One region of the Microbispora triticiradicis genome, then DNA from elsewhere that is predicted to be linked to it. Evidence: predicted binding sites of a transcription regulator. Region 1 holds the regulator's gene; the other holds the start of a gene.

What was found. The regulator HrcA, encoded in region 1, represses chaperone genes, less so after heat shock. The targets are predictions, from matches to a motif close to TTGGCACTCTCNNNNNGAGAGTGCCAA.
Region 2: a site for HrcA is predicted at 3,415-3,441, ahead of groL (chaperonin GroEL). Genes of this name have one in related genera too.

The regions. Positions count from the first base shown of each region.
Region 1 covers NZ_VANP01000006.1:294,146-301,264, forward strand. The annotation lists gene FED44_RS18085 (SigE family RNA polymerase sigma factor) at 1-186, shown strand, start outside; gene FED44_RS35835 (hypothetical protein) at 183-857, shown strand; gene FED44_RS18090 (16S rRNA (uracil(1498)-N(3))-methyltransferase) at 883-1,617, opposite strand; gene dnaJ (molecular chaperone DnaJ) at 1,622-2,758, opposite strand; gene hrcA (heat-inducible transcriptional repressor HrcA) at 2,759-3,772, opposite strand; gene FED44_RS18105 (DUF3097 domain-containing protein) at 3,949-4,764, shown strand; gene hemW (radical SAM family heme chaperone HemW) at 4,778-5,998, opposite strand; gene FED44_RS18115 (glycoside hydrolase family 18 protein) at 6,115-7,119, shown strand, end outside.
Region 2 covers NZ_VANP01000008.1:367,752-374,870, forward strand. The annotation lists gene FED44_RS22485 (serine hydrolase domain-containing protein) at 1-629, opposite strand, end outside; gene FED44_RS22490 (GbsR/MarR family transcriptional regulator) at 887-1,585, shown strand; gene groL (chaperonin GroEL) at 1,685-3,307, opposite strand; gene FED44_RS22500 (cold-shock protein) at 3,592-3,792, opposite strand; gene FED44_RS22505 (MoaD/ThiS family protein) at 4,049-4,324, opposite strand; gene thrC (threonine synthase) at 4,370-5,638, opposite strand; SAM riboswitch class I at 5,653-5,792, opposite strand; gene FED44_RS22515 (RNA polymerase sigma factor) at 5,889-6,440, opposite strand; gene FED44_RS22520 (alpha,alpha-trehalose-phosphate synthase (UDP-forming)) at 6,543-7,119, shown strand, end outside.

The DNA.
Region 1 (7,119 bases):
TCGGCCGTCATCGAGGCGCTCCGCGGCCTGCCCACCCGGCAGCGCGAGGCGCTGGTGCTGCGATACTACGGCGACCTGTCGGAGGCCGAGATCGCGCACGCGATGGGCATCAGCAAGGGCGCGGTGAAGAGTCACACGGCCCGCGGCATGGCCGCACTACGCATGGCACTGGAGCAGTTCTCATGACCTTCCCGCCCGACGACGAGTACGGCGAGTCGCTCCGCCGTGCCCTGCGCGCGGAGGCGGACTCGGTCGTGCCGTCTCCCGAAGGACTCGACATCATCCGCCGGCGCATCGACCAGCGCGGCCTGCGCGGCCTGCGGAACGTGCTGTGGCTGCGGGTGGGCGCCGCGGCCGCCGGCGCCGTCCTCGCGGCGGGCGCGGTCGTGATGCTCGTCCCCGGCCTGCGCGAGCAGGTCGCCGACCGCACCGGTATCGCGGTGTCTGGCGACGCCCGCGAGGAAGACCCGCAGAGCTCGACCGTGACGCGGCCGCCCGCCGGCGGGACCGCCTCGCGGCCCGGAGTGGTGATCATCGTCACCACCAGCCCGAGCCCGTCACACGGGCGGACCAGCCCGTCCCCGACGCACCGGCCGGGCCCGGCCACCAAGCCGTCGCCGTCTCCGTCCGACCCCTGCGCGTCGCCCCCGGCGCGGGCCGGAGTGGTCGACCCCGACCCGACCCTGCCCGCGACGTGCCCGCCCACCCGGACGACCCGGCCCACGCCGCCGCCGGCCACGCACACCGCCGCCCCCTCGTCGGCTCCGCCCACGGTGACCGTCACGCCCTCGGCCACCCCCAGCGCCTCGCCCACGGAGGCGGCCACGCCCTACTCGGCCGAGACCCCCACCCCCTGACGGCCCCTGCTGACGATCGCGGTCCTCACCAGCGGCCGCAGCGGGCCAGCAGGACGGCCGCCGCGGCCACGCCCGCCGTCGAGGTGCGCAGCACGGTGGGGCCGAGCAGGGCCGGTACGGCTCCCGCCGCGCGGAACCCGGCGATCTCCTCGTCGGTGACGCCGCCCTCCGGGCCGACGATCACCAGGATGTCGCCGGGGACGTCCGGCAGCGTGAGGCGGCTCAGCGGCTCGGCGGCCTCCTCGTGCAGCACGACCGCGAGCGCCGCCGCCGAGACGAGCGAGCAGACCCGCGCGGTCGCGGCCTGCTCGGTCACCTCCGGCAGGTGGAAGCGGCGGGCCTGCTTGGCCGCCTCGCGCGCCGTGCTCCGCCAGCGCGCGAGCGACTTGCCGGCCCGGTCGCCCTTCCACTGCGTGACGCAGCGGGCGGCGGCCCAGGGGACGATCACGTCCACCCCGGCCTCGGTCATCATCTCGACCGCGAGCTCGCCCCGGTCGCCCTTGGGCAGCCCCTGCACGACCACCAGCCTCGGCCGCGGGGGCGGCACCTCGTAGCGGCGCAGTACCGCGGCGGTCAGCGCATCCTTGCCGGCCGACGTCACCGTGCACTCGGCCACCCGGCCCGCGCCGTCGGTGAGGTCGACCCGCTCCCCCGCCCGCAGGCGGCGCACCGACGCGGCGTGCCGCCCCTCGGGCCCGTCGAGGACGATCGTGTCCCCGGTCTCACCGGCCGCCTCCGACAGGAACACGGGAACGCTCACGACCTCACCGGCCGTTGAAGGCGTCCCGCAGGCGGGAGAAGAAGCCCTGCTGGCCCGGGGAGAACTTGCCGGGCGGCCGTTCCTCCCCGCGCAGCTTCGACAGCTCCCGCAGGAGTTCCTCCTGCTGCGGGTCGAGCTTGGTCGGCGTCTCGACGTTCACGTGGATCAGCAGGTCGCCCCGGCCGGTCTCGTTGAGCCGCTGGATGCCCTTGCCGTACAGGGGGATGACCTGGCCGGCCTGGGTGCCGGGCCGCACGTCGATGGCCTCCGCGCCGTCGAGGGTGTCGATCGACAGGACGGTGCCGAGCGCGGCGGCGGTCATCGGGATCTGGACGGTGCAGTGCAGGTCGTCGCCGCGGCGTTCGAAGATCTGGTGCGGCCGCTCGACGATCTCCAGGAACAGGTCGCCCGGAGGGCCTCCGCCCGGCCCGACCTCGCCCTCGCCCGCGAGCTGGATGTGCGTGCCGTCCTCGACGCCGGCCGGGATCCGCACCTTGATCGTGCGCCGGGTCCTGACCCGTCCCTCGCCCGAGCACTCCATGCAGGGGTGCCGGATGACGCTGCCGTACCCGCCGCACTGGGGGCAGGGGCGCGACGTCATGACCTGGCCCAGGAACGAGCGGGTGACCTGGGAGACCTCGCCCCGCCCGTGACACATGTCGCAGGTGTCGGGGTGGGTGCCGGACGCCGCCCCGGAGCCCTGGCAGACGTCGCAGACCACGGCCGTGTCGACCACGATCTCTCGGGTGGTGCCGAAGGCGGACTCCGCCAGGTCCAGTTCGACCCGGATGGTGGCGTTGCGGCCTCGGCGGGCACGCGAGCGGGGACCCCGCGCGGCGCCGGCGGAACCGAAGAAGGCGTCCATGATGTCGCTGAACGGGAAGCCCCCGCCGAAGCCGCCCGCCCCGGCCGGCCCGCCGCCACTCGCGAACGGATCGGCGCCCATGTCGTACATGCGGCGCTTGCCCGCGTCGGACAGCACCTCGTACGCCTGGTTGATCTCCTTGAACCGCTCCTGGGTCTCCGGATCGGGGTTGACGTCCGGATGCAGCTCACGGGCGAGACGGCGATACGCCTTCTTGATCTCTTCCTGGCTGGCGTCGCGCCGGACGCCAAGGGTCGCGTAGTAGTCGTTGGACACTTATGACCCCGCCAGGATCTGGCCCACGTACCGCGCCACCGCGCGCACCGCACCCATCGTCACCGGATAGTCCATTCGTGTCGGGCCCAGCACTCCAAGCCGGGCCAGTTCCTTGTCGCCCGAACCGTATCCGGCGGCCACGATAGAGGTGCCGCGCAGCCCGCTGTAGGGATTCTCGGATCCGATTCTGACGGTGAGTTCGGACAGCCCGCCGGTCTCGCCCAGCAGGCGCATGAGCACGACCTGCTCCTCCAGCGCCTCAAGCACGTCACGCAGGCCGACGCTGAAGTCGGCGCCCGCCAGATTGGCCGTACCGCCGAAGACGATCTTCTCCTCGTGCCGCTCGACGAGCGTCTCCAGGAGCACGGACATGATGGTCGCCACCACCGGCCTCTCCTCCGGCGGCAGCCGTTCGGGGATGCCGGCCACGGTCTCGGGCACCTGCGAGAGCCAGCACCCGTCGAGGCAGCCGTTCAGCACGGAGCGCAGGTTCGCGATCCGGTCCTCGGCGAGCGCCTCGGGCAGATCGACCACCCGCTGCTCGACCCGCCCGGTGTTCGTGATCAGCACCAGCATGACCCGGCGCTCCGCCAGCGGGACGATCTCCACGTGGCGGACCGACGACCTGGTGAGCGAGGGATACTGTACGACGGCCACCTGCCGGGTGAGCTGCGCGAGCAGCCGTACCGTGCGCATGACGATCTCGTCGAGGTCGACCGCCCCGGCGAGGAACGTCTCGATGGCCCTGCGCTCCGCCCCCGACAACGGCTTGATCTGCGACAGCCGGTCCACGAACAGGCGGTATCCCTTGTCGGTCGGGACCCGCCCGGCGCTGGTGTGCGGCTGCGTGATGTAGCCCTGCTCCTCCAGCGCCGCCATGTCGTTGCGGATGGTCGCCGGGGAGACGCCGAGGTTGTGCCTGTCCGCCAGGGCCTTGGACCCCACCGGCTCGTTGGTGGACACGTAGTCCTCGACGATGGCGCGCAGGACGGCGAGCTTGCGGTCGTCGAGCAATGTGTCACCTCCCTGTGCCCTGGAAACACCGACTCTGGCACTCTGTGTTCCCGAGTGCCAAGTGTACGGCTACCACCGCTCGGCGTGCGATAACGAGCAGACGATCAGGGGCAACACGCCGTGAATCCGGGCGCAACCGGCGGGCCGGCGGCCCGGGATTTGCTAGCGTTCCCCGCATGTACGGGCGGGACGTGCTTTCCGGAGACTGGCGGCGGCCACGGCGGGGGCAGATCCCCGAGATCCCGGCCGAGCCCGATCTCGTGGTCGAGGACGCCGAGGGCCGTTTCTGCGGCGCGGTGGTGGACTGCGACAAGGAGGCCGTGACGCTGGAGGACCGCTTCGGGCGGCGGCGGGTGTTCCCGCTGACCCCCGCCGGGTTCCTCCTCGACGGCAGGCCGGTGACGCTGGTCCGTCCCCAGGCCCGGCCGTCCGGCCCGCTGCGGAGCGCCTCCGGGTCGATCGCGGTCGGGGGGCTGCGCGCCCAGGTCGCCAAGGAGAGCCGCATCTACGTCGAGGGCGTCCACGACGCCGCGCTGGTCGAGAAGATCTGGGGACACGACCTGCGTGTCGAGGGGGTCGTCGTCGAGTTCCTGGAGGGCGTCGACGACCTGCCCGCGATCGTCGGGGAGTTCGGCCCGGAGCCGGGCAGGCGGCTGGGCGTGCTCGTCGACCACCTGGTGCCCGGCTCCAAGGAGAGCCGCATCGCCGCCCGGGTCTCCGGCGCGGACGTGCTCGTCGTGGGGCACCCCTTCGTGGACATCTGGCAGGCGGTCAAGCCCCGGGCGCTCGGCATCCAGGCGTGGCCGGACGTGCCGCGCGGCGTGCCCTGGAAGGAGGGCGTGATCGCCGCGCTGGGCTGGCGGATGGACCCCCAGGAGGCGTGGCGGCACATCCTCGGCCGGGTCACGACCTACGCCGACCTGGAGCCCGAACTGCTCGGCCGCGTCGAGGAGCTCATCGACTTCGTCACCGCCCCCGATCAGTCGGACTGAGGGGTCAGCCGGATCAAGGGGTCAGGTCGCGTACGACGGCGTCGGCGAGGAGCCGGCCGCGCAGCGTGAGGACGGCCCGGCCCGCCTTGAACGCCTCGGTCTCCAGCAGCCCGTCCCCCAGCGCCCGCGCGCAGGCCGTACGCGCCTCGGGGGCGAGGTCGGCGAGCGGGAAGCCCGAGGCGAGGCGCAGCTCCAGCATGACGCGCTCGACGGCCCTGTCCTCCGCCGTCAGCACCTCCCGGGCGTGCGCCGGGGAGGTTCCGTCCGCCAGGCGGGCGGCGTACGCGGCGGGGTGCTTCACGTTCCACCAGCGGGTGCCGCCGACGTGGCTGTGCGCCCCCGGGCCCACCCCCCACCAGTCGCCGCCGGTCCAGTAGAGCAGGTTGTGGCGGCAGCGGGCCTCGTCCCCCGCCGCCCAGTTGGAGATCTCGTACCAGCTCAGGCCCTCGGCCGTCAGGGTCTCCTCGGCGAGGAGATAGCGGTCGGCCGCCACGTCGTCCTCGGGCATCGGCAGCTCGCCGCGCCGGATGCGGGCGGCGAGCCGGGTGCCGTCCTCCACGATCAGGGAGTACGCCGAGACGTGGTCGGGACCGGCCGCCAGAGCGGCCTTGAGCGAGGCCCTCCAGTCGTCGTCGCTCTCCCCCGGCGTGCCGTAGATCAGGTCGAGGTTGACGTGCTCGAACCCGGCCGCGCGGGCCTCCCGTACGGCCTCGGCGGGCCGGCCGGGGGTGTGCCGCCGGTCGAGGACGGTGAGGACGTGCTCGCCCGCGCTCTGCATGCCGAAGCTCATCCGGGTGAAGCCGCCCTCCCGCAGCTCCTTCAGGTAGGCCGGGTCGACGGACTCGGGGTTGGCCTCGGTCGTCACCTCGGCGCCCGGCCGCAGGCCGAACTCCTCGCCGACGGCGTCCAGGATCCGTACGAGGTCGGCGGCGGGCAGCAGGGTCGGCGTGCCTCCGCCGAAGAAGACGGTCTCGACCGGCGGCGCGGCGTCCCCGAGCACGCGCCGGGCCAGCCGCACCTCCTCGATCGCGGTGGCGGCGTAGTCGCGCTGCGCGGCGCCCGGCCCCAGCTCCGCGGCCGTGTAGGTGTTGAAGTCGCAGTAGCCGCAGCGCGTCGCGCAGAACGGCACGTGCACGTAGAAGCCGAACGGACGGGAGCCGAGCCCGTCGAGGGCTCCGGGCGGCAGCGCGCCGCTCGCGGGGACGGGATCGCCGTCGGGAAGCACGGAAGGCACGCCTCCAGTCTGCCGTCACTCGCGCGGTGCCGTTGACGGGGTGATCAGAGGGGTCTACGATCGGCGCAATTTACAGGAAACTTTCCTATAAGTTATCCCGGGAGGCCGGCGTGCTCATGAGAAGGACCCTCGCCGTGGCGGTCGCCGCCACCCTGGCCGCCGGGCTCGCGCCCGCCCAGGCCCAGGCCACGACGGGCGGGGACCGCTACAAACGGGTGGCCTACTTCATCCAGTGGGGGATCTACGGCCGGAATTTCCACGTGCGCGACGTGGACGCCAGCGGCGCGGCGGCGAAGCTGACCCATCTCAACTACGCCTTCGGCTTCGTCGGCCCCGAGGGCACCTGCTACTCGGCCGACCCCTGGGCCGACTGGCAGCGGCCGGTGCCCGCCGAGCAGAGCGTCAACGGTGTGGCCGACGCCGACGACCAGCCGCTCAAGGGCAACCTCGGCCAGCTCAGGAAGCTCAAGGCCCGCCACCCCGGCCTCAAGGTCCTCATCTCCATCGGCGGCTGGACCGGATCGAAGTACTTCTCCGACGCCGTTCTCACCCCCGCCTCCCGGGCCCGGCTCGCCGCCTCGTGCGTCGACCTGTGGCTCAAGGGCGACCTGCCCGGCCTGCCCAGCGGCGCCGCCGCCGGCGTGTTCGACGGCATCGACCTCGACTGGGAATGGCCCGGCTCCTCCGGAAACGACGGCAACGTCATCCGGGCCGAGGACAAGCAGAACTTCACCCTGTTCCTGGCCGAACTGCGCCGCCAGATGCGGGCCCACGACCGGCGCGCCGAACTCACCGCCTTCCTCCCGGCCGCCGCCGCCAAGATCGACGCCGGTTTCGAGGTGAAGAAGGTCTTCGGCCTGCTCGACTTCGCCACCGTCCAGGGCTACGACCTGCACGGGCCGTGGGAGAACCGCACCGGGCACCAGGCCAACCTGCTCACCGACCGCCGCGACCCCGGCCCGGTCAAGTACAGCGTCGACCAGACCGTACGCGACTACGTCGGCCGCGGGGCGCCCGCCCGCAAGATCGTCGTCGGCGTCCCCGCGTACGGCCAGGGCTGGACCGGGGTCACCTCCGGCGGCGACGGCCGCTACGCCCCCGCCGCCGGCCCCGCACCCGGC
Region 2 (7,119 bases), on a different contig from region 1:
AACGTCTCGAACGACCGGCCCGTGACCCTGGCGACGAGCACGCCGAGTAGATCGCTGCTGATGTGGTACTGCCAGCGCTCTCCGGGCTGGTGCATCAGCGGAAGCGTGCCGAGACGGCGGATCCACTCGTCCGGCTCGGGCATCGGCACCGGCAGGTCGGGTGTGAGCCCCTGCTCGAAGACCGCGCCCATGATCGGGGTGCCGAGCGACGTCATGTCCATGCCGAGCCCGAACGTGGAGGTGAGCAGGTCTCGTACGGTGATCGGCCGCCGCGCCGGCACGGTGTCGTCCAGCGGGCCGTCGATCCGCTTCAGCACCCGCCGGTCGGCCAGTTCCGGCAGCCACTGCTCCACCAGGTCGTCCAGCCGCAGCCGGCACTCGTCGAGCAGGACCATCGCCGCCGCGACGGAGACCGGCTTGGACGTCGAGGCCATCCGGAAGATCGTGTCGCGGCGCATCGGCGCACCGCCGTCGTGGCACATCGTCCCGATCGCCTCGACGTGCGTCTCCTCGCCCCGGCCGACCAGGGCGACGAGCCCGGGAATCCGTCCCGAGTCGACGTGCCGTGCCAGCACCTCGTGCAGTCTGCGCAGCCCCGCCGCGGAGAAGCCGCCGTTGCCGTTATGCATCATGAACCGCCCTATCCAGCATTGTTCGCGAATCTCTGAACGGTCGCAAAGCTACATTGCATTCACGGATCAGTCAACAAACTTTTCGGCAGTACGCCCAGCCAGACATGGGCTTACTATTCCTTCTTGCAATGACCGTGGCACTGAATGCAATAGGTGGACAGCCGCGCTTTGCAATGGGCTCAGAGTGAATGCATACTGTGCGGCGGGTGTGCGGGCGCGGAGCCGCGCATGCCGGCAGACAGGAGACGATTGCCGTGCCCGGAGGCAGACTCACCAACGAGGACCGTCAGCACATCGCCGCGGGGCTGGCCGAGGGACTCGGATACGCGGAGATCGGCCGGCGGCTGGGACGTCCCGCCTCGACCATCATGCGGGAGGTCACCCGGAACGGCGGACCGGGCGACTACGGGGCGGACCGGGCGCACGAGGCCACGCGGCACCGTGCGCGCCGCCACAGGCAGGCACAGCCTCCGACGCCGCCGGTCCCCGACGGCGGCCATGGGCGTGATCCCCAGGCGGTGCGGGACTTCACGGAGTCCTTCACCGCCCTCCTCGTGGAGCAGGGGCTGCCCCGGATGGAGGCCAGGGTGCTGACCTGCCTGTACGTCACCGATTCCGGCGCTCTCACCGCCGCCGACCTGGTTGAGCGGCTTCGCGTCAGCCCGGCGTCGGTCTCGCACGCCGTCGCCTTCCTCGAACAGCAGGGAATGCTCAGGCGGGAGCGGGTTCCCGGCGCGCGGCGTGAACGCTATGTCATCGACGACGAGATCTGGGTGCGGTCCATCCTCGCCTCTCTGCGGATGAACGAGGCCCTGGCGGCCGCGTCACAGCGCGGAGCCGAGATTCTCGGGGCCACGACCCCGGCGGGCGCCCGCTTCGGGTCCTCCGCCGAACTTCTCGCCCTCGTGAGCGAGGCCTTCCGGCAGGTCCTGAAACAGTGGCGGCAGGGCTGACCGCCCGGCGCCCATGCACTTGGGGAGACCGGGCGCAAGGGAAAAGGGCGGCTCCCCCGAGGGGGAACCGCCCTTCCTGGTGAAGCGGGAGAGCAGGACTCAGAAGTCCATGTCGCCGCCGCCGGGCATGGCGGGGGCCTTCTCCTTCTCGGGCTTCTCGGCGATGACGGCCTCGGTCGTGAGGAACAGGGCCGCGATGGACGCCGCGTTCTGCAGCGCCGAGCGGGTGACCTTGGCCGGGTCGATGATGCCCGACTCGAACATGTTGACGTACTCGCCGGACGCGGCGTTGAGGCCCTCGCCCGCGGGCAGGTTGCGGACCTTCTCCACCACGACGCCGCCCTCGAGGCCGGCGTTGACGGCGATCTGCTTCAGCGGCTCCTCGAGCGCCTTGCGGACGATCGCCGCGCCGGTCGCCTCGTCGCCGTTGACCTCCAGCTTGTCGAACGCGTTGGCGCCGGCCTGCAGCAGGGCTACGCCACCGCCGGGGACGATGCCCTCCTCGACCGCGGCCTTGGCGTTGCGGACGGCGTCCTCGATGCGGTGCTTGCGCTCCTTGAGCTCGACCTCGGTCGCCGCGCCGGCCTTGATGACGGCGACGCCGCCCGCCAGCTTGGCGAGACGCTCCTGGAGCTTCTCGCGGTCGTAGTCGGAGTCGGTGCGGTCGATCTCGGCGCGGATCTCGTTCACACGGCCGGAGATCTGCTCGGCGTCACCGGCGCCGTCGACGATCGTGGTCTCGTCCTTGGTGACGACGATCTTGCGGGCGCGGCCGAGCAGGTCGAGGGTGGCGTTCTCCAGCTTGAGACCGACCTCCTCGGAGATGACCTGGCCGCCGGTCAGGATCGCGATGTCCTGCAGCATGGCCTTGCGGCGGTCGCCGAAGCCGGGGGCCTTGACGGCCACGGACTTGAACAGGCCACGGATCTTGTTGACGACCAGGGTCGCCAGGGCCTCGCCCTCGACGTCCTCGGCGAGGAGGACCAGCGGCTTGCCGGACTGCACGACCTTGTCGAGCAGCGGGAGCAGGTCCTTGTTCGCCGAGATCTTCTGGTTGGCGATGAGGATGTAGGCGTCCTCGAAGACCGCCTCCATGCGCTCGGGGTCGGTCACGAAGTAGCCGGACACGTAGCCCTTGTCGAAGCGCATGCCCTCGGTGAGCTCCAGTTCCAGACCGAAGGTGTTGCTCTCCTCGACGGTGATGACGCCTTCCTTGCCCACCTTGTCCATCGCCTCGGCGATGAGCGCGCCGATCTCCGGGTCGGCGGCGGAGATGGAGGCCGTGGAGGCGATCTGCTCCTTGGTCTCCACGTCCTTGGCGAGCTTCGACAGCTCCTCGCTGACGCGCTCGACGGCGGCCTCGATGCCCTTCTTCAGCGACATCGGGTTGGCGCCGGCGGCGACGTTACGCAGACCCTCGCGGACCAGCGCCTGGGCGAGCACGGTGGCCGTCGTCGTGCCATCACCGGCGACGTCGTCGGTCTTCTTCGCGACTTCCTTGACCAGCTCGGCGCCGATCTTCTCCCACGGGTCCTCGAGCTCGATCTCCTTGGCGATGGAGACACCGTCGTTGGTGATCGTGGGGGCGCCCCACTTCTTCTCCAGCACGACGTTGCGGCCCTTGGGGCCGAGGGTCACCTTCACGGCGTCGGCGAGCTGGTTCATACCGCGCTCGAGACCGCGCCGGGCGTCCTCGTCAAACGCGATCATCTTGGCTGCCATTAGGCTAGACCTCCCAGTAGCAGGGTGTCTTCAACGGACCGAGCCGACGCCCGCGACGGCGTGGACCCGCTATCCCTGCGCGAGCCCCATCGCCCCGATCCCGGTTGTTGTCACTCTCGACCTCAGAGTGCCAAACAAGTATTTAGCACTCTACCCCCGAGAGTGCAAGCGGAAGCCACTCTGACCAGCTTGGACGAGGTTCCCGAACACCCGGACGAGCCCGGACGAGCCGAAGGCCCGGCCCGCGGAACGCGGACCGGGCCTCCAATGGTCGCTTGACGGGATCAGACGGCCCGTACGGCCTCCGCCTGCGGGCCCTTCTGCCCCTGCGTGATGTCGAACTCAACCCGCTGACCCTGCTCGAGGGCCTTGTAGCCGTCCATCATGATTGCCGAGTAATGGACGAACACGTCCTTCCCACCGTCTACCGCGATGAAGCCGTAGCCCTTGTCCGCGTTAAACCATTTGACGGTGCCCTGCGCCACTTCCGACTCCTCTTGCTGGGCTGGGGACCACACCCAAGAAGCCCCCGGTTTTGTCGATCGTCTTCGACCATACCCGTGTCAAGGCGTAGAACAACAGAGTCAATCCGCAAACTACTACGGCGCGTTCGCTCAAAGCGGTACAGACGATTATTCACTTTTCTACCGAAAGGTTGAGAGCTTCACCATTCGCTGTGGCGACATCTCACTTCCCCGGCGAGAGAAGTGCATGTCAGGTGCCCGGCGGCGGTGTCGCGGCTCAGCCCCCGGCGACGGCGGGGATGACCGAAATCTGTACCCCGTCCGGTGTGGCGGTGTCCAGCCCATCGGCGAAACGGACGTCCTCTTCTCCGACATAGACGTTGACAAAACGCCGGATCTTGCCCGTCTCATCCAGGATTCGACCTCCGATGCCCGGATAGTCCGCATCCAGCTTCTGCAGGACCTCGCGGAGCGTTCCCCCCTCCCCGCTTACCTCCGCGACGCCGTTGGTGTACGTCCGCAGAATCGTCGGAATCCGCACGGAAACGCTCATTGTTCACTCGCTTTCGTTGCTGCCGATGGGCCTGTGATAACGCTTTCAGTTGGCGAATGCCGCACGGAAGGCGTCGAGGGAGGGGCGGATGACCGCGGACGGACGGGCCTGCTCGGCCACCGCGTCAAGTGTCTTGAGACCGTCGCCGGTGTTCAGCACCACGGTTTCGGCCTCGGGGTCGAGGCGGCCCTCGTGCACGAGCTTGCGCAGCACGCCGACCGTGACGCCGCCCGCGGTCTCGGCGAAGATGCCCTCGGTCCGGGCCAGCAGGCGGATCGCCTCGACCACCTCGCCGTCGTTCACGTCCTCCACCGCGCCGCCCGTACGACGGGCGATGTCGAGCACGTACGGCCCGTCCGCCGGGTTGCCGATGGCCAGCGACTTGGCGATGGTGTCCGGCTTGACCGGCTGCACCACGTCCTGCCCGGCCTTGAACGCGCGGGAGACCGGCGAGCAGCCCTCGGCCTGCGCGCCGAAGATCCGGTACGGCCGCTCCTCGACCAGGCCGAGCTTGATCAGCTCGCGGAAGCCCTTGTCGATCTTCGTGAGCTGCGAGCCGGAGGCCACCGGGACGACGATCTGCTCGGGCAGCCGCCAGCCGAGCTGCTCGGCGATCTCGTACGCCAGCGTCTTGGAACCCTCGGCGTAGTAGGGCCGGAGGTTGACGTTGACGAATCCCCACTTCTCGCCCAGCTCGTCGCCGATGAGCTCGGAGCAGAAGCGGTTCACCTCGTCGTAGGTGCCGTCGATGCCGACCAGCCGGCCGCCGTACACCGCGGCCATGGTGACCTTGGCCGCCTCGAGGTCGGCGGGAATGAACACGCAGGAGTCCAGCCCGGCCCTGGCCGCCGCGGCGCCCACCGCGCCGGCGAGGTTGCCGGTGGACGAGCACGACAGGGTGTGGAAGCCGAAGGCGCGCGCGGCCTCGACCGCGATCGCGACGACCCGGTCCTTGAAGGAGTGGGTCGGGTTGCCGGAGTCGTCCTTGACGTGCAGCGACCGCAGCCCCAGCTCTGCCGCCAGCCGGTCGGCCCGCACGAGCTTGGTCCAGCCGGGCTGCAGGTTGGGCTTGTCCGCCACCCCGGCGGGGACGGGAAGCAGGGAGCGGTACCGCCAGATGTTCGCCGGGCCCGCCGCGATGTCCTCCCGGCGGACCTCTCCGAAGTCGTACGCCACCTCAAGGGGGCCGAAACACTCCGTACAGGCGAAGACCGGGCCGAGGTCGTAGTGGGCGCCGCACTCGCGGCAGGACAGACCGGTGGCGGGGCCGAAGTCGGTGGCGGTGGTGGGGGTCGCGGTGCTGATGTGCGCCATGAAGCGAGGCCTTTCCCTCATCTTCGCTCGCGACCGCCCTGGCCGCGAGCCGGAATTGGCACCTGTCCCGGCCGGGCCTCGTGGGCACGAGTTCGACACCGGGGAGGTTGCCGGGGCTTCGCAGGGCCGGTCCCTCCACCCCTCTGGATGAGCATCTTCAGTTGTAGAACCTTCGAAAAAGGTCCTCCAGCACTGTACCCCGGCGTCCCCTGTGTCCGTTCCGCTGTCTCGGATGGCGAGACGGTTTGTATCAGCCGTAGGCCTCGCCGAGCGCGCTCTGCACGTACTTGCGCGCCTGGTGTATCCGGGACTTGACGGTGCCGAGGGGAATGCCGAGCTGGTCGGCGACCTGGGAGTAGTCGAGCTGGCAGATGTCGCGCAGCACGAGCGCCTGGGCGAGGTCTGGCCGCTCGGCCTCCAGCGCCTCCATCGCGTCGAGCAGGTCGAGCCGCGACCCCGCGATGACGCTCACCCGCCGCGGGTCCGGCCGCTGCTCGGGCAGCTCCTCCGCCTGCTCGGACGAGCGCCGCTTGAGCGACCGGTAGGTCGTCCTGGCGCAGTTCACGGTCACGATGTGCAGCCAGGTGCTGAACTTGGCCCGGCCCTCGAACCGGGCGATGTTGCGGGCCACGGCGAGCAGCGTGTCCTGCGCCGCCTCCTCCGCGTCCTGCCGGTACGGTAGTAGCCGCTCGCAGTGCCGCAGCACGTCGGGCTCGATGCGCCGCAGCAGCTCACCGAGGGCGCGGTGATCTCCCCGGGCGGCCGATCCGGCCAGCTCCTCGGTGACGTCGTCCAGTGCCATCCCGTTCCAGCCCTCCCGCGATCGGTTGACATCCTATTGATGGAGGTCCGCTTTTATTAATCTTCCGGCATGCGCGCCCGCTCTGATCGAGGGGAAACCCCAATGAGCAGCTCCGTCCTGATCGCGTCCAACCGGGGCCCGGTGTCCTTCACCCTGTCGGAGGACGGCGGCCTGACCATGCGCAGGGGCGGCGGCGGGCTCGTGTCCGGGCTGTCGGACGTGGTCAGGGACACCGACGTGCTGTGGGTCTGCGCGGCGCTGTCGGACGGCGACCGCGGGGCGGTGCGGCAGGCGCCGGGGGGCCGGCTCGACCGGGCGTTCGAGACGGGGCCCATCCGCATGCTGGACATCCCGCCCGCGGTCTTCCACCGGGCCTACAACGCGGTGGCGAACTCGACCCTGTGGTTCGTCAACCACCTGCTCTACAACACGCCCTTCTCCCCCGAGTTCGGCACCCGGTTCGCACGTGAGTGGGAGTCGTACCGCACCTACAATGGCGCGTTCGCGCTCGCGCTGGCGGAGGAGGCCACGCACCGGGCCCGCGTGATGGTGCAGGACTACCACCTGACGCTCACCCCCGCGATGCTCCGGGTCGAGCGGCCCGACCTGCGCATCGGCCACTTCTCGCACACGCCCTGGGCCCCGCCGGAGTACTTCGCGCTGCTGCCCGAGGACGTCG